3 regions of the Thalassospira sp. MIT121401 genome follow, and region 2 is predicted to be linked to each of the others. Evidence: predicted binding sites of a transcription regulator. Region 2 holds the regulator's gene; each other region holds the start of a gene.
The links. The regulator PhoB, encoded in region 2, activates phosphate uptake and scavenging genes when phosphate is short. The targets are predictions, from matches to a motif close to TNTCATAAAACTGTCA.
Positions count from the first base shown of each region.

Region 1 (10,896 bases), 740 kb from region 2:
CATGGCCGTGGCTGGGTTCAAATTCATCACCAATGGCAAGCGGCACGGCAGCACCGACCACGGCCTGTTCGATGGTTTCAAACACATGCCCGCTGGCAAGCCCGCCAGACAGATAGGTCACGAATTGCGGCGTTGATCCGACAATCGAATGCCCCTTCCAGCTGTCGCCAAAGGCAAGCGGGGCAGCAATTTCAACCCGCGGATCATCAAACAGCTTGCCCCAATAAGGACCATCAAGAAGATTGATGGCGCTATGTTGCAGGAAGATCGAATTCATGACGATTTCGGTCTGGCTTCCCGGGGCTGCGATCAGGATATCAAACTTGTCGGCCGCCTGTGCACTGCCCTGACGGAGCGCACGTTCCTGTGCCGTCAGGCCAACACCGATGGCAACCGCAACCGCGATCAGAAGAACAAACAGAATGTTCATGATCCAGTGCCGTTTCAGGCTGGCCATCACGATGGGAAACGGGTTCATGCAAGCTCAGCCTTTTCCTTGATGTTAGCGCTATCATCAATCAGGGCGCCCTTGTCAAAACGCAGAACGCGGTCGCAGCGATCAATCACATCCTGATCATGACTGACGGTGATGATGGTGCGGTTCGACCTGGCCAGCGAAAACAGGGTGTCTGTTGCGGTTTTTGATGCGGCGTCATCAAGGCTTGCGGTTGGTTCGTCGGCCAGAATGACGGGTGGATCAAACAGCAGGGCACGGGCAATGGCGACACGTTGTTGTTCACCGCGTGACAAATCAGATGTGCTTTTGCGCGCCAGCGGTACGCCCACCTGATCAAGAAGTTCGTGGGCGCGTTTACGGGTGGCATCATCAATGCGCCAACCGATAAAACTTGCCGGGATCAGAACGTTGTCAAGCGGGCTGACTTCATCAATCAGGTGGAAATCCTGAAAAACGAAACCGATGGATTTGCGCCGCCAACGATCTGTTTCACCTTCGCCCAGGGTGGTGATATCCGTGCCGTTCCAGATGATCTTGCCGAGGCTTGGCTTCAAAAGGCCGCTGATCAGATACAGCAGGCTTGATTTGCCTGATCCGGACGGGCCGGAAATGCCGACGGTTTGCCCGCGATCAATCGCAAGATTTCCGATTTGCAACACAGGGGGCTGGTTTTTCCCGTAATGCAGGCTGAGTTCTTCGATGCACAAAAGCACGTCAGAGACGGGCTCAGATAAGTTCGAACTGGGCATCGACAAGTCGGACAAGGCTGACAAAACCGGTTTCCTCATCTTTGGCTTCACCGAGTTCAAGAATACCGGTGGTAATGATCGGGCGATTGAATGCCACCGCATCAACCGTATCGCGGGTGCGGACAAAAACGATGTCACTTGGCCAGTCTGCCGATGTTTCACAGAACGGGCAGACCGCCATCGGGCGCTGGGTCAGGACAAAAAAGGATGCATCTGCCTTAAGCGGCGGGGCCATGAAACCCGGAACCGTGATGATTTCGCGCGATGCGGCAAAGGCTTTTGCCTCGGCGGAAAATTCGGCCTGTGTTTTGTAAAGGTCGCGAATTTTGATGCGGCTTTGCGCGAATGCCGGACGGGTCAGGGCAAGACCGATTGAGGCAGAGGCACCGGCAATGAATGTGCGGCGTCCGATGGGCATGGGAAGTCTCCGTCAAACAGAAGCACCGGTCGCAGCGAACTGCGACCGGCAAAGATGGTGGTCAGCGGATGGCTTATTTCGAAGCCATGCTTTCCTGGATTTTCGAGGCATGCGCCATGACGTGGTAGATGAAGTTCTGTTCAACCACACCCTTGAACAGGTGCGACCACGGACCGGCTGCAAAGATTGCAACATCGTCGCCCGCGTGGGTTTCGCTGCTCATCGGGACCAGTGCCTGCTGAAGGTAGTCAATGTCGGTGGTGTCAACATTGGTCAGATCAGCGCGAAGGTTGTCTTTCAGAGCACCCGGGCCGTTCATGTAGCCAAGGGTGGTGTAAGGCTTGCCATCATCGCCTTTTTCTTCGGACAGGCCGAGGATCGGGTTGCCGCGGCTTGCATAACCGGAAATGGTCATGGTGTGCGCGTGGTCGGCGGTGACAATGATCAGGGTGTCATTCAGGTTGACCTTGCCCATGGCGGCCTTGACGGCATCGTTCAGCGCGACGGTGTCTTCAAGGGCGCGTGCGGCATTGCCGGCATGGTGGGCGTGGTCAATACGACCTGCTTCGACCATCAGGAAGAAGCCCTTGTCATTTTTTGCGAGAATATCAATCGCCTTGCCGGTCATTTCAGCAAGCGACGGTTCGCCAGCCGCATCTTTTGCACGGTCGGCTTCATATTCCATGTGCGAACGGTCAAACAGGCCCAGGACCTTTTGGGTTTTGGCCGGGTCGAGTTTGTTGAACTGTTCCTGGTTCCAGATGTATTGCGCACCGGCACCGTTGGCTTCTACCCATTCTTTCGGAAGATCGCGACCATCGGAACGCTGGCCCATTTTGCCGGCATCTTCCGGGTCTTCCATGGTTTTGTCCATGAACATGCGACGACCGCCACCCATGGCAACCTCAAAGCCGTCACCGCCTTCTTTCCATTCGATCATCTGAAGAGCGATGTCCTTGCAGCCGCCTGCCTTTGCTTCTTCGGTCAGGTCGCTGTCGCTTTCCCAGTTACGGTCAGCGGTGTGAACATAGTTCGCAGCCGGGGTCGCGTGGGTCAGGCGGGCGGTGGAAATCCAGCCGGTCGACATGCCTTTTTCTTCGGCCTGTGCGGCGATGCTGGTCAGCGGATGTTCTTTCTGTGCTTCGCAATCACGACGGGCGACTTCCTTGGAAACGCCGATGGTGCCGTTATTGAGCTTAACACCGGTCACCATTGCCGATGCGGTCGGTGCCGAGTCAGCGATCTGGGCGTCATGGGTATAGGTTTTCGACAGTGCGACGTTCGGGAACTGACCGAAAATCAGGCTGTTGCTTTCGCCGTCAACGCCGCGCTTCTGGCCTTCAAAGATACGGGCCGCGGTAACGGTCGGAATGCTCATGCCATCCCCGACGAACAGGATGATGTTTTTGGCACGGTTGGTGTTGTCCTGTTCCATCAGCTTCTGCTGAAGGGTCTGCTGTGCAGCAAGGAAATAGGAATCGTTTGCCTGCGGAAGCTGATCAGCCGCATAGGCAACGTTTGCGCACATGGCACCAGCCAGCGCGGAAGCCACAAGAAGGCGTTTCATTTCGATAGTCTCCCTTATCGAATAATATGCTCGCTGCTATCTGCCCAACAGCGAATGCGGCGGGAGTCTAGTGTCTGTGAAAGGCGCTTTCGTGAAGCAAATATGATTGATCTGTTACAATGTTCGGATGAACCGGAATTCGCCAATTCCCGCGATTTCAAAAGTCTGACGATATGTTTTTACCGGTGTGGTGTGGTCGTGTGGTCGACATCATAAGATGCTGTTATTTATCGATAATTTCGACAAAACAGTAATCTTGGCGTATCCACGAATACGTGACTTGTTGGTATGATGTTTCGAAAGAGCCGATTGTTCATTTGAATGCCGATTTTGCCAGGCCGAACCTTGCGACCGTGACCGGTCCTTCGGGCCCGATCATTCGTTTTCAGGTGGAGCCGGCTTTTGCGCAACGATCGCCTGTTTGACAGAAACCGGTAATCCGGTATCGCTGTCGCGGACGGGGCCTTGTTGGGCGGTGATGATATTCCAGTCGGCAAAGGTTTCGTTCAATTCATCCGGGCGCAGCAGAAATTCCGGTGACCGTGGCCGGCCAAAACGTTCATTGCCGACCATGAATGTTTCATAGATCAGGATGCCGCCCGGGCTTGTTGCCGCGCGCAGATGATCAAACAGCGGGCGATGCAGGTAATTGACGACGACAATCAGATCAAACTGACGGTTTTCAAGGGGCCAGTTCCCGGTTTCAAGATCGGCCTCGATCCAGTTGATCGCCCGGTTGCTGGGCTGTTCGATACGCGAAAGATCGCGATCAATTGCCGTGACATCCCATCCCTGATTGGCCAGCCAGAAACTGTGCCGTCCGGCGCCGCAGGCAAGGTCGAGTGCGCGGTTATGTCCCGGCGTTGCCACGGGGCAATGTTGTGTGATCCAGTCCGATGGCAATTGGGATGACATTTTTGTAAATCTTGTTTATTGAAGGTTTCGCATGTGACTGGCGGAATGCGCCCGGTCAGGCCATATTACAGATACCTTAATTCTGCGACATATCGGTTTCCACAAGTACCATCATGATTCTTTTTCAGCTTAAATGCGAACATGATCACGAATTTGAAGGCTGGTTCAAGGACGGCGCGACCTATGACACGCAGGCCGCAAGCGGCGATTTGTCCTGTCCGGTTTGTGGCACGTCCAATGTGGGCAAGGCCCTGATGGCACCGCGATTGCGCACATCGCGGCAAAAGGAACTGGCAGCGGAAAAACAGCAGCAAAAAGCCGTGGCCGAAGCAACCAAGGCCGCGATTGCCGAAATCCGCAAACAGGTCGAAACCAATTGCGAACATGTCGGTGACAAATTTGCCGAGGAAGCCCGCAAAATCCATTACGGCGAAGCTGAAAAACGCGGCATCTATGGTGAGGCATCGCTGAAGGAAACGGTCGAACTCGTCGAAGAAGGCATCGACGTTCACGCCTTGCCCTGGGGCGATGACACCAAGAAAAAGAACTGACAGCACAGCAGGCGGACGGGTGTCTTGATATGCAAATTGCAATCATCGAAAGTTGCCTGCAATTGCATTGAAAGATTTCTGTTCCTCCCCATTTGAATGGCTGGAGCTATTCGGAGGGAGAGGTTCGGGGAAGCGAAAACATCGCGATTTCGGTATTCCCGGCATTGGCTTGAAAACCAGAATGGCCTGAAGGCCATCACAGAAATCGTTATCTGATCAGACGGCTCTCCCACGCGCGGACCATAAACCGTGTCCGGTTCAACCGACCGAAGAAGAGTGTGGGGAGATGAAGATTGATTTTAACGAACTGAATCTGAAGACCCTTCTTGATAATTCCATCGTCGGCGTGGTGATCCATGACTGGGATACATCGATCGTCTATGCGAACCCGCGGGCGATGGATTTGCTGGAAATGAGCTACGATCATCTGATCGGAAAAACATCATACGATCCGCAATGGCACTTTGTTGACGAACAGCACAGGCGGTTGATGGTTTACGAATACCCGGTCAACAGGGTGCGTAAAACCAACACCACGATGGTCAACGAAGTCTTTGGCAAGGTGAATGAGGAAACCGGTGACGTCAGATGGTTTCTGGTAAATGCCTATGTCGAACGCCAACCCAATCTGCCCGATGGCAAAGGCTTCATTGTTGTTTCCTTCAATGACATTACCGACCGGCAGAACCTGTTTTCCTATGAACATATTCTGGAACATGCCGGGGATGTGGTCATCGTTACCGAAGCCGATCCGATAGAGGCACCGTTTGGCCCGAAAATCGTCTATGTGAACAAGGCGTTCGAAAAGCTGACAGGATATTCGCGCGACGAAGTCATCGGTGAAACACCGCGCATATTGCAAGGTCAATTGACCGATATCGAAGCCTGTCGACGCATTTCCAGGGCCCTGCACGAAAAAACCAATATCCGCGAGACATTGCTGAACTATTCCAAAACCGGAAAGCCATATTGGCTTGATATGAGCATCATGCCGCTTTTGGGGCGAAATGGTCAGGTTACCCATTTTGCGGCGATTGAACATGATGTGACGGAATCAGTATTTAACGCGCAGCAACTTGAACGACGCAATGCGGAGCTCAGGCAAATCAAGGACTCGCTTAACAAGCTTGTTCAGGAAAAGACCCGTCAGCTTCGCGAAGCCAATATGAAGCTTGAGCAGCTTGCCTATTATGATGCGTTGACCGGCGTTCCCAACAGGCGCAGCTTCACCGACCAGTTGCAAAAAATGTTCGGGTTTTGTGTGCGCAACAGTTACCCGTTGCTGGTCGGCATTTTTGATATTGATGACTTCAAATATGTCAATGATACGCACGGTCACGGCGTAGGGGACGAGGTGCTGGTGCAATTGGCGCGTGCGGTTGACGATCAGTTCCGCATCGAAGATGTGTTTGGCAGGATCGGCGGCGAAGAATTTGCCTTTGCCTCAATCGTCAAAGAGCGCAAAGCAGCGGACATCCTGTGTGCCAGGGTGCTGTCAAATGCACGGTCATGCCAGGTTGAGCTTGCCGACGGTCAGCATGTGTCGATCACTGTCAGCCTTGGCGCATGTTTCGTGGTTCCGAGCAACGGCATCGATACGGACAAGGTCTTGCAGGTCGCCGACCGGGATCTGTACGAAGCCAAAAGGTCGGGCAAGAACCGGTTTGTGATTTCGCAGTGTTAGGGGCCGTTTCGCGGCCCCGGGTTCAGGCAGTCCCGGATTCAGGCAGCTTCGGGCTTGCGGGCGATGACCATGTAATTGACGTCAAGATCGCGCGGGGCGGGATACCAGGTATCCTTGATCGGGTTATAGGCAACACCGGTGATATCGGTCAGTTCCAGACCGGCACCACGCAGATAGCCCGACATTTCCGACGGTTTGACGAATTTGCGCCAGTCATGAGTGCCAGCCGGCAGCCAGCGCAGAACATATTCAGCGCCGATCTTGGCCAGTGCCAGTGACTTGATGGTGCGGTTAAGGGTCGCAACAAACATCAGTCCGCCCGGTTTGAGAACCGATGCACAGGCCTGCATGAAGAATTGCGGATCATCGACATGTTCGATGACTTCCATATTGAGCACGATATCAAACTGTTTGCCTTCATCGGCCAGCATTTCCGGCGTGCAGCAACGATAGTCGATTTCAAGTCCGGACTGTGCTGCATGAACCTTGGCGACTTCGATGTTGTTTTCCGCAGCATCGATCGAGGTCATTTTGGCCCCCATCCGTGCCAGCGGCTCTGACAACAGGCCCGCACCACAGCCGATATCGATGATTTCGATATCTTGAAGAGGTTCGATCTGTGCGGGGTCACGCCCGACATGGGCACAGATATTGTCCCGCAAAAGCTGCAAACGCACCGGGTTGAAGCGGTGCAGCGGTTTCATCACGCCATTCGGATCCCACCATTTTTCTGCCATCGCGGAAAAACGCGCGATTTCCTCGGCATTGGCGGTGCGGCTGGTTTTGGCGGATGCGTCCGACATGGCGTGGCTCCAAAGGCGTGACATCAGTATGTGTGTTCTGTGCCCTGTTTACGCGGGCCTGATCGGCAAGGCAATACTCAGCTGACAAATGCGCGCGCCCATTGTCGCCGATCGGGCATCAAAACCATGTCTGAGGTGATCTGCATTGCCGGTATGGATCGTCAGGGTTTTTGGGTAAATTTCGCACGATATTTCACTGAATTTGCATGTGCGGAGCCATTCGGGACATATTTGGCTTATAAAAATTGCTCCGACGCAATTTATCGGCTGCGTTGATGCTTGTTTCGCGATGATTATGGAAGTATTGATAACGCCGCCCGAAACAGGGGACGCGCCGACACGATGGCATTGCATCCCTGCCAGGGAACCGGATCACATACCGTCTCGTTCGGATCGCCGATGGACGGAGAGCATAGCGGGGATACTTCATGGCCCGTATTGTCATGAAATTTGGCGGCACTTCGGTCGCTGATGTTGATAAAATCAAAAACGTAGCACGTCGGGTCAAGGCCGAGGTGGACGCTGGCAATCAGGTTGCTGTGGTCGTCTCTGCCATGTCTGGCAAGACCAATGAACTGGTCGGTTGGGCGCAGGAAGTCTCGCCGATGTATGATGCACGCGAATATGACGTCATCGTATCGTCGGGTGAGCAGGTTACCGTCGGGCTTCTGGCCATGGCGCTGCAAAGCATGGATGTGCCTGCGCGTTCCTGGCTTGGATGGCAAATTCCGATCAAGACCGATGGCGCACATGCCAAGGCCCGCATCAAGGAAATCGATACCACCGAACTCGACAAGCGCATGAATGGCGGCGAAGTCGTTTGTGTGGCCGGGTTCCAGGGGATCGCACCGGACAACCGGATCACCACGCTCGGACGTGGCGGGTCGGATACGTCTGCTGTGGCGCTTGCGGCGGCACTGAATGCGGATCGTTGCGACATCTATACCGATGTCGAAGGGGTTTACACCACCGATCCGCGCATCGTGCCCAAGGCCAAGAAGATCGAAAAGATTACCTACGAAGAAATGCTGGAACTGGCTTCGCTGGGTGCGAAGGTCCTGCAAACCCGTTCTGTCGAGATGGCCATGAACCATCGCGTCCGGGTACAGGTCCGCTCGACCTTTAGCGAAGCAGAAGGAACACTTGTTGTAGACGAGGACGAAATCGTGGAACAGGAAGTCGTCAGCGGAATTGCCTATAGCCGTGACGAAGCCAAGATCACCTTGGTTAAAGTCGCTGATAAGCCGGGTATTGCCGCTTCTATTTTCAGCCCGCTGGCTGATGCGAATATCAATGTCGATATGATCGTGCAGAACGTCTCTGAAGACGGCAAAAGCACGGACATGACCTTTACCGTTCCGCGGGGTGAATTCCAGCGTGCGCTTCAGGTCATCGAAAAAAACAAGGACAAGATCGCCTATCAGGAACTTCTGAGCACTTCGGATGTTACCAAGGTATCGATCATTGGTGTCGGCATGCGTTCGCATGTCGGTGTCGCGCGCAAAATGTTTGAAACCCTTGCTGAAAAGGGCATCAACATTCAGGTCATCTCCACCTCGGAAATCAAGGTCAGTGTTCTGATCGCCGAGGAATATACCGAACTTGCAGTTCGTGCCCTGCACACTGCTTATGGTCTTGATGACGAATAATTTCGACAGTCCGATCGCTTTTGCGCGATTAAGCCACTGTTAAATTACGTGTAATACTACATACTGGTCGCAACGATGTGTTTCGGCCATTTGTGATGAAATGGCAGGGGATCAATCGGTCTCCTGCATTTCTGCTTTGGGGTACAGAAAATATGAGTGATCCGAAATTCGACGCAGCACACGCGCGCCTTGAAAAACTGTGGGCAGCGGGCAAGGAATTCCTTGGAACCGATTATGCCATCATGGCTGGCGCAATGTCGTGGGTGTCTGAACGTCATCTGGTTTCGGCGGTCTCAAATGCGGGCGGTTTTGGTGTAATTGCCTGTGGCTCCATGACCCCGGATTTGCTGTCGGCCGAAATTGCCGCGACCAAGGAAATGACCAAAAAGCCGTTCGGCGTCAATCTGATCACCATGCATCCGCAGCTTGATGATCTGATCGAAGTTTGCCGTGAACATAATGTCGGTCATGTGGTTCTGGCTGGCGGTTTGCCGTCGTCAAACTCGATCAAGCAGGCCAAGGAATTCGCCAAGGTTGTCTGTTTTGCCCCGGCACTGGTTCTGGCCAAGAAGCTGATCCGTTCGGGTGCCGATGCGCTGGTGATCGAAGGCAGTGAAGCCGGTGGCCATATCGGCCCGGTATCGCTGACCGTTCTGGTTCAGGAAATTCTGCCAAACATTTCGGACATTCCGGTTTTCTGTGCGGGTGGTATCGGACGCGGCGAAGCAATTACCGGTCTGCTTGAACAGGGTGCGGCGGGTGTGCAAATCGGGACTCGTCTGGTGTGTGCCGAAGAATGCATTGCCCATCCCGATTTCAAGAAGGCCTTCATTCGCGCAAGCGCGCGTGATGCTGTCACCACCGTGCAGCTTGATGACCGTTTCCCGGTTATTCCGGTCCGTGCCCTTGCCAACAAGGGAACCGAGGAATTCCGCGAAACCCAGCGCAAAGTCATTGAAAAATTCCGTTCAGGCGAACTTGATCAGGGTGCCGCCCAGCTTGAGATCGAACATTTCTGGGCCGGGGCATTGCGCCGCGCCGTGATCGATGGTGACGTCGAAAGTGGATCGGTTATGGCAGGGCAGTCGGTTGGTATGGTAAAGAAAGAACAACCGGTTACAGAAATTCTGCAAGAGTTGGTCGAACAGGCCGTTCATTCCCTGATTAAGAGAGACGACTAAGCCAAATGAGCATTCCCTCCGCCGCAGTCTCTGGTCCGCGACGCCTTTTAAAGCGCGTCCGTGACGTTATGGCTGGGCCGGGGACTGCGGAAGAGCGTCTGGGACAGATCGTAACCATCATTGCTGCTGATATGGTGGCAGAGGTGTGCTCGGTCTATGTCATGCGCGCGGGCGAAGTGCTTGAACTGTTCGCGACATGTGGTCTGTCCAAAGAGGCGGTCCACATGACCCGCCTGCGCGTTGGCGAGGGCATTGTCGGCTTTGTTGCCGCCCATGCCCGTCCGCTTAATCTCAAGGATGCGCAAAAGCACCCGAACTTTGCCTATCGCCCGGAAACCGGCGAGGAAATCTATCATTCCATGATCGGTGTGCCGATTTTGCGCGGTGGTCGCATTATCGGGGTTCTGGCCGTTCAGAACCGCACCGAACGCCTTTATTCCGAAGACGAACAGGAAGCGCTTGAAAACGTTGCCATGGTGCTGGCCGAAATGGTCGCCGGTGGTGAACTGGTCAGCCGTGAAGAACTGCTTCCGGCTGATGGGATTGCATTGTTGCCGCTGCGTCTGGGCGGGGCGCGTCTGGCACCCGGGATCGGCAAGGGGCTTGCCGTTCTTCATGAACCGCGCATCGTCATTGATCGCATGGTGTCCGAAGACCCGGAAGAAGAACTGACGCGTCTGCGCGAAGCCATGCACGGGCTTCAGAACCATCTCGACAAAATGCTCGAAGCGGTATCGGGTATTGATGGCCTGAACGAGGCCGACGATCCGGGCGATATTCTTGAAGCCTACCGGATGATTGCCCAGGATACCGGATGGCTTAACCGCATCACAGAGGCGGTCCATACCGGCCTTACCGCAGAAGCCGCGGTGCAAAAGGTCCATGACGATACGCGTGCGCGCATGGCGCAGGTCTCCGATCC
Region 1 covers NZ_CP138926.1:1,675,786-1,686,681, forward strand. Annotated here, with positions in the region: gene SIB88_RS07550 (FtsX-like permease family protein) at 1-478, opposite strand, end outside; gene SIB88_RS07555 (ABC transporter ATP-binding protein) at 475-1,206, opposite strand; gene SIB88_RS07560 (hypothetical protein) at 1,184-1,624, opposite strand; gene SIB88_RS07565 (alkaline phosphatase) at 1,698-3,191, opposite strand; gene SIB88_RS07570 (class I SAM-dependent methyltransferase) at 3,567-4,106, opposite strand; gene SIB88_RS07575 (DUF1178 family protein) at 4,220-4,657, shown strand; gene SIB88_RS07580 (diguanylate cyclase) at 4,944-6,341, shown strand; gene ubiG (bifunctional 2-polyprenyl-6-hydroxyphenol methylase/3-demethylubiquinol 3-O-methyltransferase UbiG) at 6,380-7,144, opposite strand; gene SIB88_RS07590 (aspartate kinase) at 7,573-8,793, shown strand; gene SIB88_RS07595 (NAD(P)H-dependent flavin oxidoreductase) at 8,946-9,974, shown strand; gene ptsP (phosphoenolpyruvate--protein phosphotransferase) at 9,980-10,896, shown strand, end outside.
Region 1: the regulator PhoB is predicted to act here: its motif matches at 3,430-3,445, upstream of SIB88_RS07565 (alkaline phosphatase).

Region 2 (10,896 bases):
GACATAAAGAACCCGATCCTTGTCATCGAGCATCCGGTAAACGCCCGGTGCACCCGGCATGGTTTTCAGGGCGTATTTGATTGCCTCGACACCACGCGCGGCCCCGCCCCGGTTCTCGTCACCTTCAAGGGACAAACCGATTTCCCGCCCCGGGGCATCTTCCCCGTTCGGGTTTTCGGAGGGGGCATCAGGTTTCATAAAGGCACTCCGCAATCAGACAAATACATCCAAAGTTGTGACGGCCGTCACAATCTGGCCGGGCTTTGGAACATAGCCGAAAAGATTAACATCGCAACACCGCGTCAGGGAATCGTGGCGGAAAAAAGATGTCCACCAAGACTGTGGATAACTATGTGGGTAATAGGGGGGCTTCTTCCTGCACCCGTTGAGAGTCTTAACTTTCTGTGAAGTGCCCAAATATTGGGCAAAACAGTTAAGTTATTGATTTATATACCAAAAATAACTGTCAACATGAAATCATTCGGTAATACAGCCGTAAAAATCGAATATTTTCCTTTGATTCCATCTCGCCAAATGCTTGTGCATAAGGACTGCTGCGATTCGCCCTAAGGGAATCACAGAGTCCCTTGGCCCGCCGGTTTGAAAAAGTAAATTTTTTAACGAAATCGGGCGTAAATCAACGCGCGATATTGTGCCGTTCGATTTCGACCCCGACCGCCGAGACGTCTTCAAAAACGTCGAGCTTTTCAACCCGGACGATCACCTTGCGCACGCGCGGATCAGCAAGGCACATATCCGCAAGTTTTTCCCCAAGGGTTTCCACAAGGTTCACATGACCATCCTGGCAGATGCGTCGGGTCCCAACCACAAGATCCTCGTAGCTCAGGACCGTGGTGATATCGTCATTCTGAACCCCGTCCCCTTCGAGGACTGCCAGATCAAGGTTGATCCGGACCCTTTGCGGGGCTTCCTTTTCATGGTCATAAACTCCGATCGAGGTATGAATGACCATATCGCGCACAAAGACACGGCGCAGGCTGCCGGCCCGGTCTGCATGAGGCAGATCGGCAAAAGGCAATGTCGTAATTTTGGCATCCTGTTTCAGGCCTGCGGTCATAGTCGGGTCTTCCTTGTGCTGCTTTTGGGTATGGGCGCCTTGTGCTGCCCTCCCCGTCCGGCCGATGTCAGACCATCATGCCTGACATCATTCGATTGGCTTGTCATTATTGCCACTGGGCGCCCAATCAAGGTGCTGCCCGCCGTCAAGGGCTAACATTTGCCCGGTGATGGCAGGCGCGGCAAGGAAAAATCGAACCGCGTCGCAAATCTCTTGCGGGTTTGTCCCGACTTTAAGCGGGGTTTTCTCGCACTGCTGATCGAAAATGTCCTGTGTTTGTCGGCTACTAGGCAAAGCCGGCCCCGGCCCGATCGCATTAACACGAATTTTCGGCGCCAATGCCAGTGCAAGGGTCTGGGTCAAGGTCCACAACCCGGCCTTTGACAATGTATAGGTCACGAAATGCGGGTTCAGATTCCAGACCCGCTGATCGATAATATTGACGATCAGGCCTTTGACATCGTCGGGCAGGCGTTTGGCGAATTCCTGTGACAGAACAAACGGCGCCCGCAGATTGGCCTCCATATGAAGGTCCCAGCTTTCGCGGGTGGCCGATTGAATGTCATCATACTCAAATGTCGACGCATTATTGATCAGAACCGCAATCGGCCCCAAGGCCGCCTGTGCTTCGCGCACAATCCGGTGGGTGTCTTCTTCGCTGGCGAGATCGGCGGAAATCACACAGGCGCGTCGGCCAAATGCACGGATTTCCTCGGCCAGGCTTTCGGCATCCTTGCGCGAATGATGACAGTGAAGTGCGACGTCATAGCCATTTCGCGCCAGATCAAGCGACAGGGCCCGACCGATGCGTTTAGCTGCACCTGTAATCAAAACGGTTTTGGGCACCTGTGCAGTCATTTTCTGCGGATCCCTTTATGCGTCTGTCAATTCAACCAAGCCGGTTTTCAGGCTGCTACAAGTTGGAAGACATAGACAAAATAGGCAATCACAAATGCACTTCCGGTAATGCGCGAAATTTTGCGAAACGCATAGGCAACAGCAAGCAACCCGACGGTTACCGCCAGCATGATCCACAAATCGGAATTCAAAATCTGTTCCGGCACCGGAATTGGCGCAATAAGCGACACCCCGCCAATAATCACCAGAAGGTTCAAAAGGTTCGAACCCAGCACGTTGCCAAGTGCAACATCTGAATGACCACGGAATGCTGCGACCACAGATGCCGCAAGTTCGGGCAATGACGTTCCGAACGCAACGAGCGTCAATCCGATAACGGCCTCGGAAACACCGAACTGCCGGGCAACGGCAACGCCACCGTCAACAAGCCATTCCGCCCCGAACATCAGTGCGACAATCCCGATCAGGGTCGCCACAAGCGGCTTGGCCCAGCCTTTGGGCACCTCGCCGACTTCATCAACTTCTTCTTCATGCAGATGGCTGGCTTCGCTGGGCATGTTTTTGTCATGCTTGTAGGTGAAATACCAGATAGCCGCCAACACACACAGCATCAAGGCCCCGGCCCACCGGTCAATCGCCCCGAACATGCAAAGTGCGATGAACAAAACGGTGCCCAGCAGCATGGTCCCGCCATCGCGAACAACCGTGATGCGTCCTGCCGCAACCGGTTTAAGCACCGCAACCGCACCGAGGATCAGCAGGATATTGGCAATATTGGATCCGACCACATTGCCCATCGCAATATCGGCCGTTCCTTTGAGCGATGCGTTCAATGACACGACAAATTCCGGCGCCGATGTCCCGGCCGCAACGATCGTCAAACCGACAATGACTTTTGACACCCCAAGCAAAAGAGCCAATCCAACGGCACCACGCACGATAAATTCGCCACCAGCCGTCAACAGGACAAGACCGGCGATAATCTGAAGATAGGGGATAAGCTGTTCCAAGACGCGTTTGCTCTTATTGGGTGTCAATTATATGGACCTGATCAGGCCCGCGGAACATGGCATCTGGCACCGGGATTGGCAAGTCATCAGGGCATGACAATTTTCACAGCACACAATTGAATTCCCCGCCCGGCGCATTAGGTCAAACCAACAAGACAAGCCTTGAAACAGATCAAACCGGTACGGGTTAATTGCGTTGGCATCGTCAAATTTCCACAGGACGATACCGTTCAATTCCGCTATCCTGATCATCTCGTTGTTTTCAAATATTTATCTGCTTTGCCGGATCGATTCTGACCATGCATCACAGCGTTCTGTTCGAGCTGTTCCTGATCCTTGCTGCGGCTGTGGTTGCAGTACCCATCGCGCATCGTTTGCGCGCCAATTCGATTATCGGTTTTCTGATCGGCGGATTTTGCATCGGGCCATTCGGGTTTGGACTGATTACCGAACGCGAAGACATTTCCACAGTTGCCGAACTGGGGGTTGTCTTTCTGCTGTTCATGATCGGGCTTGAACTGTCGCGCGAACGATTGCGCGTCATTGGCGGGCGGTTTGCCGCACTCGGCCTGTTGCAGATCCTGGTTTCAATGGCTGCGATCATGGGCGTTCTGGCGCTACTTGATCTGCCATTGGCAGCATCCCTTGTTATTGCCGGTGCGCTTGCCCTGTCATCAACCGCGATCATCCTGAAACAGTTGTCCGATGACCGACAGCTCAATACCCGTTTCGGGCGGGCCGCCCTTGCAATCCTTCTGGTCCAGGACGTGGCGGTTGGTCCGTTCCTGATCATGGTTCAGGCGGCGGGCAATGCCGGCACCGAAACCAGCCCGTGGATCAGTATTCTTCTTGGCTTCGGTTCTGTCGCCCTGCTTCTGGTCGCAGGACGATATCTTTTGCCGCATCTGTTTCGGTATATCGCGTCGCTTAAAAACCCGGAACTGTTTGCGATTGGCACCCTGTTCGTTGTTCTTGCCGCCAGCACCCTGACCGAGGTTTCCGGACTTTCGATGGCACTTGGCGCGTTCATTGCCGGTGTAATGCTGGCCGAAACCGAATTCCGTCATCAGATCGAAGCCGATATCGCGCCATTCCGTGGCGTTTTCCTGTCGCTGTTCTTTATGTCGGTCGGGATGTCGGTCAATGCCAATGTTGTCTATGAACAGTTTGGCAGTGTGCTGCTGTGGCTGATTGCATTGCTTGTCATCAAGACGGCCGTTCTGTTTGTCTTGTCCTTGGCGATCCGGTTCGAACGGGGTTCGGCCCTTCGTGTTGCGATGAGCCTGGCAGCAGGCGGTGAATTTGCATTCGTCATGTTTGCACTGGCGGCCCAGAATGGTGCAATTCCGCGCGATCTTGCTGCGATGCTGATCCCGGTGGTTGCCTTGTCGATGGCATTAACACCGACCCTAATCAATCTTGGCCACCGGATCGAGGAAAAGCTGCATCCCAAGGAAGACGACCAGCTTGGCCCGATCTCGGATGAAACCGAAGGCATCCACCAGCATGTTCTGGTCATCGGCAGCGGGCGTGTTGGCCGGGTTCTGGCGCGTCTTTTGAAAACCCGCGATATTCCGTTCATTGTTCTCGACAGTGATGCCCAACAGGTTTCGCGCGGCCGTGCAGAGGGACTTCCCGTATTCTTTGCCGATGGATCGCGCCCGGAAACATTCCGCGCCGCCCACACCGATGAAGCGCGCATTGCGGTTGTTGCCATGGGTAACCCGCATGCAACCGAAAAGACCGTTGCGCTTCTACGTCAGCATTATCCGCATCTCAAGATCTTTGCCCGCGCCCAGGACATCACCCATATTGGCCCGCTATCGCGCAGCGGGGCCGATGCGGCAATTCCCGAAGTACTGGAAACCGGCCTTCGGCTTTCGGATCATGTGCTGTCGGCCTGTGACGTGCCACAAGAAGACATTGATGCCGAAATCGCCAAGTTCCGGCGCGCCGACATGCTGTTGATGAACGAACTGGCGCCAAGGACCCAGCGTAAAAAAGCCCCGGAACCGGCACAAACAGCACCGGCATCAGACGTCGCACCAGCGACAACACCATCTGCGGCATCTGCGTCCCCGGCGACCGCGAAAACAACAAAGGCATCCGGCACGGCTGCGCAAACCGCAAAACCCAAACCGACGGCAAAGAAACCTGCGTCGCGTGCCACGCCAAAGAAAACAACCGCGCGCAAGGTTGCGACAAAACCCGCCGCAACCAAAACAACGTCGGGCAAAACAACGTCGGGCAAAACCACACCGGCCAAAAAAGCAGCGCCCCGCAAACCGGCGACAAAGACAGCGTCATCAGACAAACTGGCTACATCCCGGTCAGGCCGCACCACACGCGGCAAAACTAAAGACAGCTAAATGCAAAACCCCCGCTGCCTGTGGCAACGGGGGTTTTGTTTGATCTGATTGTCAGGATTTTTCCGACGAGCCATCCAACCAGCCAGCCAGCAGCCCGGCCTTGTGGCCGGATCAATCAGGCCGCAGTTTCCGAGTCCAGCGCATAGCCGGCCGCCCGAACCGTCCGGATGATGTCGCGGGTACCTTTGACATCATTCAGGGCCTTGCGCAGGCGGCGGATATGCACATCAACTGTACGGGTTTCGACATAAATGTTCGGTCCCCAAACAGCATTCAAAAGCTGCTCGCGGGAGAAAACACGCCCCGGATGTTCAAGGAAGTAGCGCAGAAGACGAAATTCGGTCGGACCAAGGTGGATGGCCTTGCCATTGCGGCTGACGCGATGGGCGGCAAGATCCATTTCGATATCGGAATAGACCAACTGCCCTTGTGGTTGCGCCGGACCGGATCGGCGCAGAAGTGCGCGAATACGTGCCAGCAATTCGCCAATCGCGAACGGTTTGGTGACATAGTCATCAGCACCGGTATCAAGCCCGCGAATGCGATCCCCTTCTTCGCCGCGCGCAGTCACCATGATGACCGGCAAATCCCGGCTTTCGGGCTTGCGGCGGATCTGACGGCAAACCTCAATCCCCGACATGACCGGCAACATCCAGTCCAGAAGGACAAGATCAACATGCGTTTCAGCAAGAATTTTCAACGCTTCGTCACCGTCACCGGCTTCGACAACCTGCATCCCCTCACGTTCGAGGTTGTAGCGCAACATGGTTACGATTGCAGCTTCGTCCTCGACGATAAGAACCGTTGGGTCCATCTTCCTATGCTCCAGTGTCACTCATTCGGTTCGACAACAGCAAAGTTCGCTGCATCATTTTTTGGCCGGTCGATTGCCGGCAGGTCTTCGCCCTTGATCCGGTAATAGATCGTTTCGGCGATGTTGGTGGCATGATCGCCAATACGTTCGATGTTCTTGGCGATGAACAGCATGTGGGTCGATGCCGTAATGTTGCGCGGATCTTCCATCATGTAGGTCAGCAATTCGCGGAACAGCGAATTGTACATGTCATCGACTTCCTGATCGCGCGCCCAGACGCGTTCCGCCTTTTCGGCGTCACCTTCGATATAGGCGTCGAGAACATCCTTGATGATTTCCTGGGCCAGCTTGCCCATGTTCGGGATCACCTGAACCGGACGGATCGGCGGGATCTGGTTCAGGACCTGGGCACGTTTGGCAATGTTCTTGGCCAAATCACCAATACGCTCAAGATCATTGGACAGCTTAAGCGCCGTCACGACCTGACGCAGGTCATCAGCCATCGGCTGGCGCAGGGCCAGAAGACGGACCGCAAAGTCCTGCACTTCCTGTTCAAGAACATCGATACGATGGTCTGAAAGAATGACTTTTTCAGCCAGTTCCGAGTCACGCTTTACAATAGAGCGGATCGCAGAGATCAGCTGACTTTCTGCAAGCCCGCCCATCTGCGAGATGATGTTGTTCAGACGGGTCAGTTCCTCGTCGAACGAACTCACGATATGTGTTTTGTCGTCAGCCATTTATGCGTTCTCCTCGTATCGCTTAACCAAAGCGACCGGTAATGTAACCCTTGGTGCGGTCGTCTTTCGGGTTGGTGAAGATCTGATCGGTTTCACCAACTTCTACCAGCTTGCCAAGGTGGAAAAATGCGGTCCGCTGCGATACACGCGCAGCCTGCTGCATGGAGTGCGTCACGATCACGATCGTGTAGTTCGAACGCAGTTCGTCAATCAGCTCTTCGACCTTTGCCGTTGCGATCGGATCAAGTGCCGAGCACGGCTCGTCCATCAAAATGACTTCCGGACTGACCGCGACCGCACGTGCGATGCAAAGACGCTGCTGCTGACCACCCGAAAGACCGGTAGCGGGCGATTGCAGGCGATCTTTTACTTCCTTGAGAAGACCGGCACGCTCAAGCGAGGTCATGACAATTTCATCAAGTTCGTCACGCGAATTGACCAGCCCATGAATACGCGGGCCATAGGCCACGTTGTCATAGATCGATTTCGGGAACGGGTTCGGTTTCTGGAACACCATCCCGATACGCGCGCGCAACTGAACAACGTCGATCCGCTTGTCATAGATATCGCGGCCATCAAGGGTCACCTTGCCATTGATGGTCACACCATCAATCGTGTCATTCATGCGGTTCATGCACCGCAGGAAGGTCGACTTGCCACAACCCGACGGGCCGATCAAAGCGGTAACCTGACGTTCGACGATATCCAGATTGACATCGAACAGCGCCTGGTTGTCGCTATAGAAAAGATTAAGGTCACGTGCCGTCATTTTCGGGCTTGCGACCGACGGCTCTGCCGTCATTGCGCTCTGGGATACAGCAGCCATTTTACCACTTCCGTTCAAATTTTTTGCGCAGATACACAGCCAGTCCATTCATCAGGATCAGGAAGGCCAGCAACACCATAATCGCTGCCGAGGTTTTCTCGACAAAGGCACGTTCCGGGCTGTCTGCCCAAAGATAGATCTGGACCGGCAGAACCGTTGCCGGATCAAGTGCACCACCCGGGATATCAACGATGAAGGCAACCATGCCGATCATCAAAAGCGGTGCCGTTTCACCAAGTGCCTGTGCCATCCCAATGATCGTCCCGGTCAGAATGCCCGGCATCGCCAGCGGCAGCACATGGTGGGTTACGGTCTGAACCGGCGAGGCACCAAGACCAAGGGCCGCCTGGCGGATTGACGGCGGAACCGCCTTGATCGCTGCACGCGACGCAATGATGATGGTCGGCAAGGTCATGAGTGCGAGCGTCAAGCCACCGACAACCGGGGCCGAACGCGGCAGATGCATGACATTGAGATAGACCTCCAGACCAAGCAGACCGAACACAATCGACGGCACAGCAGCAAGGTTGTTGATATTGACTTCGACAATTGTCGTGAACCGGTTCTTCGGTGCGAATTCCTCAAGATAGACCGCCGCAAGAACCCCGATCGGGAAGGACAGGGCCAAGGTCACAAGCAGGGTATAGAATGACCCGACAGCCGCCCCCCAGATACCGGCAAGTTCCGGCTCGCGGGAGTCACCACTGGTAAAGAAGCGGGCATGGAACTGCTTTTCGACCGCACCGTCTTCGACCAGCGCATTGTACCATCCGATTTCCTGGTCATTGAGACGACGGCTGCTTTCATCAACTTCGGCATCGATATAGCCTTTGTTGAGCATGTCGAAATCATCACCGGAAATCAGCCAGATCTTGCGAGTCTGCCCGATCAGGTTCGGGTTTTCCATAACCCGTTCACGCAGATCATAGGACGCACCACCTGACACGATGCCATACAGATCACGGCGATCGCGGCGGCTGGTTACTTCGGGGAACCGTTCACGCAGGGACTGCTTGATCAGGCCGTCAAAGTTGGCCTTGCCGATAACGGCCGGATCACCCGTCCTGTCCGGATCGATTTCCGCCGGATCAAAGTGAACTTCAAGCTGAATGTAGGTCTGGAAGAATGCGCTATAGCCTTTGGAGACAATAGAGAAGCCCAGAACAAACAAGGCCAGAAGCGCAACACCGATCGCGCTTAGTCCATAGATTTTAAAACGACGCTCAGCTGCGTAACGCTTTTTGATGTTACGTGCGATCTTCGGGCTGTCCCAGTCTACGGGCTTGTGCATTTTGTCCGAAATCACCTTTGCTGCGGCTCTGTCTTCCATAAGGGATGCCATATCAGTCATATTTCTCGCGATACTTCTGAACTACCTTAAGGGCAAATACGTTCAAGCCCAAGGTGACAAGGAAAAGAACCAGCCCCAACGCAAAGGCTGAGAGGGTTTTTGCACTGTCAAATTCCTGGTCGCCGACCAGAAGAGTAACAATCTGCACAGTCACAGTCGTCACGGCCTGAAGCGGGTTGACCGTCATGTTGGCAGCAAGACCTGCGGCCATCACCACAATCATCGTTTCACCAATTGCGCGCGACACAGCCAGAAGAACCGCACCGACAATCCCGGGCAAAGCCGCCGGGAAAATCACGTGGCGGATGGTTTCGGATTTGGTTGCGCCCAAACCATACGACCCGTCACGCAGCGATTTGGGCACCTGTGACATCACATCATCCGAAAGCGACGATACGAACGGGATGATCATGACCCCCATGACAAGCCCCGCCGCCAGCGCGCTTTCCGAACTGACATCAAGACCAAGGATCGCACCATTGTTACGCAGGAACGGCGCAACCGTAAGGGCTGCGAAAAAGCCGTAAACAACGGTCGGCACACCAGCCAGAATTTCCAGTGCCGGTTTGGCAACCGCACGGAATTTCGGGGATGCGTATTCCCCCATATAAATGGCCGAGAACAAACCGACCGGAACTGCAACACACATTGCAATCACGGTAATCAGAAGCGTACCGACAAACAGCGGAATGGCACCGAATGCGCCTTCGGATGCGACCTGGTCGGCGCGAATGGCCGTCTGCGGGCTCCATTCCAGACCGAACAGGAATTCAAGCGGGTTGATCTTGCTAAAGAAGTGCAGTGCTTCAAACAGAAGCGAAAACACAATTCCGACCGTCGACAGGATTGCAATCGCCGAACAGGCAATCATCACCCAGCGCGAAATGCGTTCGACATTGTTACGTGCGCGCAGTTCCGGCGAAATTTTGCGATAGGAAAGCGAAACCCCGATAACCGCACCACACAGCATCACGACAATCAGTGCTGCGTTGGCAATCGATTGCAAATTCGCAAGACGGCGACCGGCATCGACAACTTCGGGTGAAACAGTCAGATGCTGACCATTCCCCGCCGCAATCAACGAAATGCTGTTGAGTGCGAGCGACAGCTGACCGCTGTCTGATGTGATTTCTGCAGGCAGATCGGCAATGATCATCGCTTCGATGACCGATCCCTGGAACGTGTGCCAGACGAACAGCAACAGCAAAGCAGGAAGGCCGCACCACAGGGCAACATATGTCCCGTAATGAGCCGGAAGAGAATGAAGATTGCTGTAGCGTCCACCCGAAAGGGCAACGGCCCGCTGGCGCCCGAAATAGAAGGACAATGCACAAAGTGCAGCAACCGCGAGCAACAGGAAAGACAGGGACATTACGTTAAATCCGTTTGCCAGGTGAGCCTGTAGTAATCAGATGAGAGGCCAATAGGACAAAAACAATAAATTAATCAAGCCTGGAAACAAAGAAACCGATGGCAGCATTAGCCGCCATCGGTTGAAAGATCGCGTTACATGCTCAGCGGCGAAAGGTTCATCGCAGCGTTGCGTACAGCTTCACGCTCGGCGGCATCCATCGGGATCAGACCGCGGTCAGCAAGGTAACCTTCGTCACCGAATGCTTTGTCAGAGGTGAATTCTGCGAGGTATTCTTTCATACCCGGGATGGTGCCGACGTGTGCGTTCTTTACGTAGAAGTAAAGCGAACGCGAAACCGGATAGTCACCAGCCGAGATGGCTTCGAAGGTCGGCGAAACGCCTTCGATTTTCGAACCCTGAAGCTTGTCGCCATTCTGGTCGAGGAAGGAGAAACCGAAGATGCCAAGCGCATCGTGGTTTGCTTCAAGCTTCTGAA
Region 2 covers NZ_CP138926.1:937,708-948,603, reverse strand. Annotated here, with positions in the region: gene uvrC (excinuclease ABC subunit UvrC) at 1-198, opposite strand, end outside; gene folB (dihydroneopterin aldolase) at 638-1,078, opposite strand; gene SIB88_RS04205 (SDR family oxidoreductase) at 1,166-1,936, opposite strand; gene SIB88_RS04200 (calcium/sodium antiporter) at 1,984-2,946, opposite strand; gene SIB88_RS04195 (cation:proton antiporter) at 3,246-5,315, shown strand; gene phoB (phosphate regulon transcriptional regulator PhoB) at 5,431-6,129, opposite strand; gene phoU (phosphate signaling complex protein PhoU) at 6,147-6,869, opposite strand; gene pstB (phosphate ABC transporter ATP-binding protein PstB) at 6,892-7,695, opposite strand; gene pstA (phosphate ABC transporter permease PstA) at 7,697-8,986, opposite strand; gene pstC (phosphate ABC transporter permease subunit PstC) at 9,039-10,418, opposite strand; gene SIB88_RS04165 (PstS family phosphate ABC transporter substrate-binding protein) at 10,553-10,896, opposite strand, start outside.

Region 3 (10,896 bases), 1.6 Mb from region 2:
CTATATCAAGAACTGTGAAAACGCGCTGTGATGCTGCCAGACCTTGCTGCAGTGTGATGTTGATATTTGCCAGACGTTTTACCGGCTCATAGGCCAGCAAAAGGGCGGTGATAAAGGCAAAGAAGCTTCCGGGATCGCTGGCACCGTCGATCACCCGGCTGCCGCCATAAATAATAATCGCTGTAATCGCCGCACCCCCAAGCGTTTCCATGATGGGGGATGAACGGGCACTGACGGTTTGTGCCTTGAAGCTCAGTTTGAAGACTGTTTCAACCAGCTTGCCCATACGTGAACATTCGTAAGGTTCCATGCCATATGCCTTTACATGGCGGATGCCCTGGAATGTCTGTTCAAGCAGGGTGGCAAATTCACCAATTTGCTGCTGGGTGTTGGCTGACACCTTGCGCATCCGGCGACCCAGTCGCGCAATCGGGTAGATCGCAGCGGGAAAGACCGTGAATGCAATGATGGCAAGCAGCCAATCCTTGTAGAACATGACGCTGATCAGGACGATGGCAGTCAACAAATCCTTGCCAAATCCGGTCAGCGAGTTGGAAACGGCCGCACGCATTGCCGTGATGTCGTTGGTAAAGCGCGTGATCAGCTTGCCGGTATTGGTGCTGTGGAAGAAGCCGATATCAAGACGAATGACATGTTCGTACAAACGGTTTTGGATGTCGGCCAGAATACGTCCACCGACATAGCTCATCAAAACGGTCTGGCCGTAATTGGCGAAACCTTTCAGTGCAAAGGAACCAAGAACTGCGGCGCCGACAGGAACAAGCATCGCTTCGCGCTTGTTGATGAAGACATCATTGATAATGGGGTCCATCAGAAGCGCATAAAGGCCGGTTGCACCAGCCATTAAAGCCATACACAGAAGAGCAAGAAGAATTTTCCCGAAGTATGGAGCAACGGCATCTTTGACGATGCGCTTGACCAACGGCCATGTGCCCCAATGTTCTGTGGTGTGGTCCAAGGAGTTCTTGGGCAATTGCTTCTTCCTGGTCGTTTAGGCCATTTCCACATTGTATCGAACTGATACTGTCTATATGGATAAGGCTTCAAATAAATATTCAAATGTACGCGCTGTTGCTAGCACGCCGAGCCATAAGCGGCAAGCCGCAGTAAGCTTCATACGGACACAAAACTGATCTGTAGATCAGCAGGTCACAAAGAGCGACATATAAGACAAAATAATGAACGAGCAACTGCACGCACTTGTCGAGCACACAATAGCCCAGGGCGTGGGCGCACGCGTTTTCCCGTTAAGCTGGAATGGTCGGCGGATATGGGTCAAACAGGCGGTGCCGGCAAAGGAAAAAGTCTGGCATCGGTTGCAGCGCTTTCTGGCCAATGTCACGGGCATTCCGCTTTTGCGTCCAACGGTGTCGCCCGGCGGCAAAGCGGGGCTTGTGAATGAAGCCAATACCCTGCGCAAACTGGCCGCACATGGCGTACTTGTGCCTGATCTGATTGGCGAAGGGGCGAACTGGATCGCAATCGGTGACAATGGCGGTATCCTTCAGACCAGGATCGAAGATGATGTTCGGTCCGGCAATGAAGACCGGGTCAAACAGCATATCACTGCTGCTGCATCCGCACTGGCGCGACTGCACGCATCGGGTGTGTCGCACGGGGCACCTTTATTGCGTAACATGACGATACGCGATGATGGCCAGATCGGCTTCATTGATTTTGAAGAAGACCCGAACGCCCGCATGCCATTGGAAGATGCGCAGGCCCGCGACATTTTGTTGTTCGTATTTTCCATTCAGCGCGAGTTCAAAAAACGTCCGGAATTGTTGCGGTCAGGATGGGCAACCTATGTTGCCACAGCGGGCGAGACTGCCGGGCAACTTGTCCCTTTGCGCAAGGTCATCAGGCTTTTGCGACCGGTTTACATGATTTTGCGTCCGTTCCGCAGATGGCTGGGAACGGACGCATTGAATGGTATTCTGGCTTATCGCACTTTGCGCAAAAGCCTTTATCGCAGATAGAACTTCACCCGTTCCACGCTTTCCGTCGGTTTTTCCGGGACCAGCCACTTACTGGGCGGGTTGACCGACCGGGGTTGTGCCAAGGCTTGCCTGATCTTGATCCGGGGATGTGGCCGGGTTTGTGCCCGCATTGTGCCGGGTGGCATCGTCAACCGAAATCCGGACGACCTCGATCCCGTCAAACCCGCCGGAAAACGGTGCCAGATTGTGCAGGAACTGGGTGGCGGAATTCTGCCAGCTATATTGTTCGGCCAATGCACGGGCATCTTCGGATGTCAGCTCAAGTGCGGCCAGGGCTGCTTCACGCAGGTCGGCATCAATCGCACCGGCCTTGGTGCCGCGCACGATATCGGCTGGTCCCTGAACCGGGAAGACGGCAACCGGGGTGCCCGATGCCAGTGCTTCAAGGATCACAAGGCCGAAGGTGTCGGTCTTGCTTGGAAACACAAAGACATCCGCCGAAGCAAAGGCTGTTGCCAGTTCTTCGCCAACCTTTTTGCCCAGAAACTGCTCATTGGGATATTTGCCCTTAAGCTCGTTAAGTTGCGGGCCGTCGCCAACCACGAACTTTGTCCCGGGCAGATCAAGGTCAAGGAAATGGCCGATATTCTTTTCCACCGCAACCCGCCCGACAAACAGCCAGTGTGGTTTCGGGAAATCGCCAAATGATGCGTCCGGTCGGGGCCGGAACAGATCAAGATCCACCCCGCGCGACCAGATATGCAGGTTTTCAAAGCCCCAGTCGGACAGTTCCTGACGCAGGCTTTCGGTGGCGACCATGACCGAGCGTGATTTGGAATGGAATTTGCGCATCCCGCGATAGGAAATCGACAGCGGCAGCCGCCAGCGCGCATGAATATATTCCGGAAACCGCGTGTGATAGGCGGTTGAAAACGGCAAGCCGTGTTTCAGGCAATAGGAACGCGCAGCCTGACCCAGCGGACCTTCGGTCGAAATGTGGATGGCGACCGGGTGCAATGCCTCGATCATTTTGGCCATCTTGCGTTTGGCAAACAGGGCCAGACGGATTTCCGGATAGGTCGGGCATGGAACAGTTTTGAACTGATCGGGCGAAATGATGTGAACATCATGTCCCATCGCGCCCAGCTCGCCACGTACGGTTTCAAGGGTACGGACAACACCGTTTACCTGCGGATACCAGGCATCGGTTACGATCAGTATTTTCATGCAGTCTTTCCAATCGGGGCATCGCTGCGCTTTTTGGAAGCACCCGATGCGGAATTGTCCGTGCCATGGGCAATGCGGAACATGGAGATCAGTTTGCCAAGACCCAGTGACGGGGTGCTTGCAGCGTCCCGGCCGGGGCTGGAATGGCTCATGGCCATCTGGCGCATTTCCGCCCAGTGCAGAAGTTCAAGCTTGCCATCCTTGTCTTCAACAAGGGCGGTGCAGCTTTCGACCCAGTCGCCGTCATTGCAATAAAGCACATCACCGATCATGCGTTTTTCGGCATGATGGATATGACCGCAGACCACGCCATCGACCTTGCGTTTCGCGGCTTCGTGGGCGACGGCATTTTCGAAATTGCAGATGAACTGAACGGCGTTTTTGACCCGGTTTTTAAGATAAGCCGAAAGCGACCAGTAACCGTATCCAAGGCGGCGGCGAATGCCGTTATAGTAACGGTTAAGGGCGATGGCCAGGTTGTAGGCCGTGTCCCCAAGATAGGCCAGCCATCTGGCATATTTGACAACCCCGTCAAATTCATCGCCATGGATGACCAGCAGGCGTTTGCCATCGGCTGTTTCGTGGATATCGTTCATTTTGACATCGACATGCCCAAAGGTCATATCGACAAATTCGCGGGCAAATTCATCATGGTTTCCGGGGACAAAGATGACTTTGGCGCCATTTTTTGCCTTATCCATGATTGTCGTGATAACAGCATGGTGACTTTCCGGCCAATACCAGCTTTTCTTGAGCCGCCAGCCATCAATAATGTCACCGACCAGATAATAGGTATCTGCTGTTACTTCATTGAGGAAATCCAAAAGAAGATCTGCCTGACATCCACGTGTCCCCAGATGGACGTCTGAAATCCAGACCGTGCGGTAATGCGGTTGCAGCGTCATCGCTGTCATTGCCGCTCCTCCGTATCCTGCCAAAAGGATGGCTGGAATTCGGCGTTTCGAGGTGCCGAATACTGTCCCCAACCAGTATCGGTTTAAAATAAAAAACGTGATTTTATAACCCGTTCACAGAAATTTCGTCGTTCTGTAAAGCAACTGTTACATTTTTTCTTTCATATGGTAGTGCGTGTGTATGATTTATTTCGGTTTTATTTCGGAAGTATGTTCTGAATGACCCATGCCGATGTGACTGTGATTTTCAATCCCCGTGCGGGGGGGAACAAACAGCGGTTTCTGTCCAAGATTTTGCAACATGCAGGGATCAGGGTGGAATTGTTGCAGACCACCCATCCCGGCCATGCCCGTGAATTGGCGCGCAAGGTTCGTGCCCATCAACGCCTGTTTGTTGCCGGCGGCGACGGATCATTGAACGAGGCCCTGAACGGTCTGCTTGATGCCCAGATCGATGGTCACGAAGTCCCGCCACTTGGCGTGATCCCGCTCGGGACGGCGAATGTTCTGGCCGTCGAAGTCGGGCTGGAACGCAAGGCAAAGGCAATTGCCGACTATATCAACAATCCCGGTCAGGTCTGGATCCGGCCCGGACTGGTCAATGGGCGGGCCTTCTTTTTGATGGTTGGAATGGGGGCCGATGCCGATACGGTTGCCAATGTGTCGCTCAAGCTCAAGCGCATGATCGGCAAGGGTGCCTATGTTCTTGAAGGATTGCGGAACATCTTTTTCCCGCGTCATCGCGACTTTGAAGTCAATATCGGGCGGGAAAACTATCGGGTGGCCGGGGTTGTGGTGACCCATGCGCAGCATTACGGCGGCGAATTCATCATTTCACCGACTGCGAAGCTGACCGATAACGGTTTTGATGTTGTCCTGATGCCCGGCAACGGTATCGGTGCATTGTCGCGCTATGGGCTGGCCCTGACGTTAAACAGGTTGCATGAGCAAAGCGATGTCTCGGTTGTGCGGTCTGAACGCATCACGATCACCAGCCATTGTGGCCCGGCTCCGCTTCAGATTGACGGTGAAAGTGCCGGCAAACTGCCATGCGAAATTAGTCTGTCGCCCTATCCGGTGCGGCTGATGGTGCCACAGGCCTATGCAATGGCCGCGGGGGGCGTGGTTGAAACCGGCCCGGAACCACTTCGCCTGACCAGCGGTTAACCCCGAAGCGAGGACTTCAGAGCAAATGCACGATATCCCGGTTGTTTGCGGCCGGGATATCAGAAGGCATGTGATCACGCTTGGAAATCGCAAAGCAAAGATCAGGCATTCTTTTGCAAATTCCCATGATCTTACCCGCCATTTCGCGGTTTTTCCGCGTGTAAATCGGCGTTTTATGGACCGATGCCCCGGTTCTGATTTTCGATGCCCTTGGGTTGATAACTGGGGATGGTCCAATGCGTTGTGCCCTGCTTTGCGGCGTCTGCCAGCATGTCTGGAAATTACGGTGTTTGGTGTTGTCAAACAGGGAAACTGATCCGCCGAATTGGGCCGATCTGCCGGGCATATTCGAAAGGACAGGTATACAGGTCTTCTGGATAGGTCGGCCTTACTTTTCCTTGTAATTTCGCATGTTACGCCAAACCTTTAAGTTAGTTGCAATATTGTGATTATCTAAAACAAGGGTTGTGTACTCCCCATATGGGGAGGGTAGTGACTGTCATGAGCAGATACCTTGGTAATCAAAGAGATCGTAGCGCGGTGCTGCGAACACGGAGGGTATGATGGTGTCGCGTGTTTCTTCTGCGCCGACGGGGGCGTTTTTGGAAAACTTGGGTGTTAAGACAAAGATTCTATTGGGGTTTTCAGCAGTGCTGGTCATTCTTGTCTCAGCGCTGGCATTCGCATTCTACAGCTTCACCAAAGTTGCACATGATGTTGATGAATATGCGCTGCGGGTCGAAGAAGCCGCACTTGTTGCCCAGATTGAAACGCGGTTTTTGCGTTTCAAAAGCCATGCCCGCGAATTTGCCAACAAGGCAAGCGCCCATGACGCGGAACAGGTGTTTGTCATCGCCGATCAAATCCGCCCAATTCTTGACAAGGCATTGCAAAGTTTCGAGTCAGCCGAACATCGTGCCCGGATCGAGAAAATATCCGGGGCACTTGATCGCTACATGCAGGATTTCGAAAAAGTCCGTGATCTGAGCGATGAATATCACGCCCTGATCACTGACCGGCTTGAACCCGACGGGATCAAGGTCGTTTCCGATCTCAATGCATTGATCGCACGTGCAGAAACCACCCAGAATATCGATGCCCTGAAAAAGGCGGTGGCCGCGCGTGAGCATGCGCTTCTGGCGCGTCTTTATTCCAATATTCTGATCGGGCGTCAGGATGACAGCTTTGGCGAAAAGGCAGCCAGCGAGTTCGGCCTTCTCAAGACCGGGCTGATTGAAATCAACCAGACAGTACCCGATGCGGAATACAAAAAGACCATCGGCGAAGTCATGACATTATTTGATGATTACCGTGATGCATTTGACAAGATCAGGTCAAATGAACTGGTCATCATCGAAACGGTCAATGGCGATATGGAACAGGCATCCAGTCTGTTGCTGTCCGAAGCAGCCGATCTGATGGCTGAATTTTCGGCGACCGAACATTCAATTTTTGAACGGGTTGTTGATGAAATCGGTCTGGCGGAAACCGAAATCCTGATCGCGTCGCTGATCGGTATGGGGCTTGGCATCGTCATTGCCATTCTGATCGGTGATCGTCTGTCAAAGCCGATCATTGCCATCACCCAGATCATGCGCAAGCTTGCCGACCATGATCTGACGGTCACTGTGCCCTGGCAGGAACGGCGCGATGAAATCGGCCAGATGGCCGGCGCGGTTCAGGTCTTCAAGGAAAATGCCATTCGCAATGACGAACTTGAAGCCAAGGCAATCGAAGATGAAAAACGCGCCAAGGAAGCCCAGCGCCAATTCATGAACCAGACGGCCGACACGTTCAATTCCGATGTCGGGCAAATCATTGAAACCGTTGCCGCAGCGGCAGTGGAATTGCAGGCAACCGCAGACAGTATGTCACGTCTGGCAAGTTCGGCATCCGAACAGACGGTGGCTGTGGCATCGGCAACCGAAGAAGCCAGCGGCAATGTGCATTCTGTTGCCTCGGCCACAGAGGAACTCAATTCCTCGATCGAGGAAATCAACCGTCAGGTTGTCCATTCATCCGATGTGGCACGCAGTGCGGTCGGGCAAGTCAACAAGACCCAGGCCGACCTTCAGCAACTGGTCGAAGCATCGGAAAATATTTCAAATGTGCTGAAACTGATTTCCGATATTGCCGATCAGACCAACATGCTGGCCCTTAATGCCACGATTGAAGCCGCACGGGCCGGTGATGCCGGGCGTGGTTTTGCCGTGGTCGCAAATGAGGTCAAAAATCTTTCCGATCAGACCGCCAAGGCGACCGAGGAAATCACCCGTTATGTCGAAAACCTTCAGGCCCGCACCGGAAGTGCGGTCAATCAGGTTGAGGCAGTCGGCAAAACCGTCAGTGAAATGGATGCAATTATTGCCACCATTTCATCGGCGATCGAAGAACAGACCGCAGCAACCCGTGAAATCGCCTTTAACGTAGAACAGGCGGCAACCGGCACCACCACGGTCAGTTCAAACATCGCAACCGTCAGTTCGGCCGTCAATGAGGCCGGAACAGCATCGGGTGACGTTTTGCGCGCGGTCAGCATGCTTTCGGAAAACTTCACGACCCTGAAAGGTGCCACGGACAATTTCGTCAACACGATCCGCGCAAGCTGATCGGTGAGGTAACCTGTCGATTACAAAAGACTCGAAAAAAAACGCCCGGCACATTCAAGTCCGGGCGTTTTTGTATCTGGATGTCTGTTGGTGTCGGTCAGGTTACTGACCGGCCAGTGTCATGCCATCAATGCGCAAGGTCGGGGCATTGGTGCCGTATTTGAAGGTCAGATCATTGGCCGGGACCACGGATTTGAACATGTTCTTGAGGTTCCCGGCCACCGTGATTTCCGATACCGGATAAGCCAGTTCACCATTTTCAATCCAGTAGCCCGACGCACCGCGCGAATAATCGCCGGTAACGCCATTGACGCTGCTTCCGATCATTTCGGTGATATAGAGACCCGATTTGATATCCTTGATCATGTCTTCGGGCGAAATGGTGCCCGGTTCCATGTAAAGGTTGGTGGTTGACGGCCCCGGAAGGCTTCCGGCCCCGCGCGATGCGTTGCCCGTTGATTTCAGCCCCAACTGGCGGGCCGAGCGCAAATCAAGGATCCAGGTTTTCAAAACGCCGTTTTCAATCAGGTAGCGTTTTTCATTGGCGACACCTTCGGCGTCAAACGGTTTGGAACGCAGACCGCGTTTGCGGTGGGGATCATCGACAATATTGATATGCGGGGCAAAGATTTCCTTGCCCATCGCATCAAGCAGGAAGCTGGTCCCGCGCGCGATGCCCGATCCGTTGATCGCACCGGACAGATGGCCAACGATTGAGGATGAAACACGCGGATCATAAATGACGGGAACCTGCGTGCTTTTGACTTTGCGCGGGTTCAAACGGCGCAGGGTTTTTTCTGCGGCCTTTTTGCCGATTTCGACCGGGTCACGCAGGTCGGTCGAAAAGACCGCGCTGTCATAATCATAGTCGCGCTCCATTGCCGTTCCGGTCCCGGCCAGCACCGAAACCGAAATGTGACTGCCCGAACCGGCATAGGAATTGGCAAAGCCATTGGTCGCGGCCAGCGTGATCTGATGGCGGCCCCAGCCGGCTTCTGATCCTTCGGAATTGGTGATGCCTTCGACGGAACGGGCGGCTTCTTCGCAGGTACTTGCCCATTCGATCAGTTTGTCCTGGCTGACTTCGCCCGGTTCACAAAGTTCAAGCGCGTCGACATCAAAACTTGCGGCAAGTTCGGACGGATCTGCAATGCCGCAATACGGGTCTTCCGGGGCGTTCTTGGCCATGGCAACGGCCCGTTCGACCAGTTCGTTCAAGGCGGCGTCGCTGGTGTCCGATGATGACACGACAGCCTGTTTCTTGCCGATCAGAACGCGCAGACCAAGATCGGCTCCTTCGGATCGTTCAAGCTTTTCCATCTTGCCCAGTCGCTGGGCAACCGAAAGAGATGTTCCTTCGACATAGACGGCATCTGCGTCATCAGCACCGGCTTTCTTGGCGCGCGCCAGCAGATCATTGATACGATCAAGTGTCATGTCGGTCTTGGGCATGGAAGCTCCCTTATTTCGGAATGTATCTATCGGCTAGTTATAGGCGGCAGGGACGTATTCGCAAAGAACAGAAACGGTTTGATGCATCTGCATTGCAGGTGCCCTTGGTCTTGTTCCCAAAGGTGGCGTGAATGTATCTGTGGGGCAAGGGGCTGGACGTTCTGTTTTCATCCCTGTTTCTGCTATAGTCCGGAAAACAGCAAATAATTGGCGGTGATACCGCCAGACAAAGCACACGGGATAGAATGCAAATGCGGAACATAAGGTCGGGCGCAATCGGCTTGGCAATGATTTTGGGAATTTCCCATCCGGCTTTGGCGGATGAGCCGGGTAATCCGTCTGGTCCCGACGAAAATGGTGTTTGGGAACTGAATGCCAATGGCAAAGCCGACCCGGTTTCAAGCGCACAGCTTTATAGCGAAATGCGCATCCAGGGTGGCCAATATGCCAGCAATTACCGGCATCAGATGCTGACCGGGGATTTTACCTGTGACGATGTGGTCGACCGGGTTGCGGGCTGGGTCGATCTAGACAGTCCCGACGGTCCGAAATTTGCCATGCTGTTTGTCACCAACCATGGCGGTAAGGCACAAAGCGAAATCCGCTACCTGCCGTTCGAGCAGTCCGAACAATATGCACTTTGCATCCATGATGAAACCGCCCCGCCGGTCATGAGCTGGCAGGAAAACAGCCAGGAATTCATGGAGGAAGTCATCGGATCGAAAGAGATGTGCAATTTCGCGATCCGGGTGGATGACTTCATGTGTGATGCGCCGCAATTCTTCTATTCGGAAAAACCGGCGGAGAATGGCGATCACTGGTTCTTTTTCCGAAATTGATCGTGAGTTCTTGAAAAGAAAAGGCGGGTTAGAAGCCCGCCTTTGTCAACTAATCCCGCCAGATTTTCTTGCCTGATCCGGGCAGGCCATAGCGTTCCCATTTCTGATCAACCCGGTCGATGATGTCATCATCCATATAGATTTTTTCACCCCATTCGCGGTCGGTTTCGCCCGGGAATTTGTTGGTGGCATCAAGGCCAAGCTTGCCGCCAAGGCCCGAAACCGGGGATGCGAAATCAAGATAATCAATCGGGGTGTCGGTAACCGTGGTGATATCGCGCACCGGGTCCATCCGGGTCGAGATCGCCCACATGACGTCCTTCCAGTCGCGCACATCAATGTCGTCATCCACAACAATGACGAACTTGGTGTACATGAACTGACGCAGGAATGACCACACACCCATCATCACGCGCTTGGCGTGACCGGCATAGGCCTTTTTCATCGATACAACTGCGATACGGTAACTGCATCCTTCAGGTGGCAGCCAGAAATCGACGATTTCGGGGAATTGCTGTTGCAGGAGTGGCACGAACACGTCGTTGAGTGCCTCGCCCAGAACCGACGGCTCATCAGGCGGGCGTCCGGTGAAGGTCGACAGATAAATCGGTTTTTTGCGCATGGTGATCGCGGTTACGGTAAAGACCGGGAAATCTTCGACCGAGTTATAATAGCCGGTGTGATCGCCATACGGGCCTTCGGGCGCATATTCGTCCAAGGATACGTA
Region 3 covers NZ_CP138926.1:3,962,941-3,973,836, reverse strand. Annotated here, with positions in the region: gene SIB88_RS18340 (ABC transporter ATP-binding protein) at 1-943, opposite strand, end outside; gene SIB88_RS18335 (hypothetical protein) at 1,200-2,000, shown strand; gene SIB88_RS18330 (glycosyltransferase family 4 protein) at 2,049-3,188, opposite strand; gene SIB88_RS18325 (UDP-2,3-diacylglucosamine diphosphatase) at 3,185-4,102, opposite strand; gene SIB88_RS18320 (diacylglycerol/lipid kinase family protein) at 4,322-5,269, shown strand; gene SIB88_RS18315 (methyl-accepting chemotaxis protein) at 5,920-7,878, shown strand; gene SIB88_RS18310 (TldD/PmbA family protein) at 7,981-9,330, opposite strand; gene SIB88_RS18305 (hypothetical protein) at 9,582-10,169, shown strand; gene SIB88_RS18300 (UbiD family decarboxylase) at 10,219-10,896, opposite strand, start outside.
Region 3: the regulator PhoB is predicted to act here: its motif matches at 4,292-4,307, upstream of SIB88_RS18320 (diacylglycerol/lipid kinase family protein).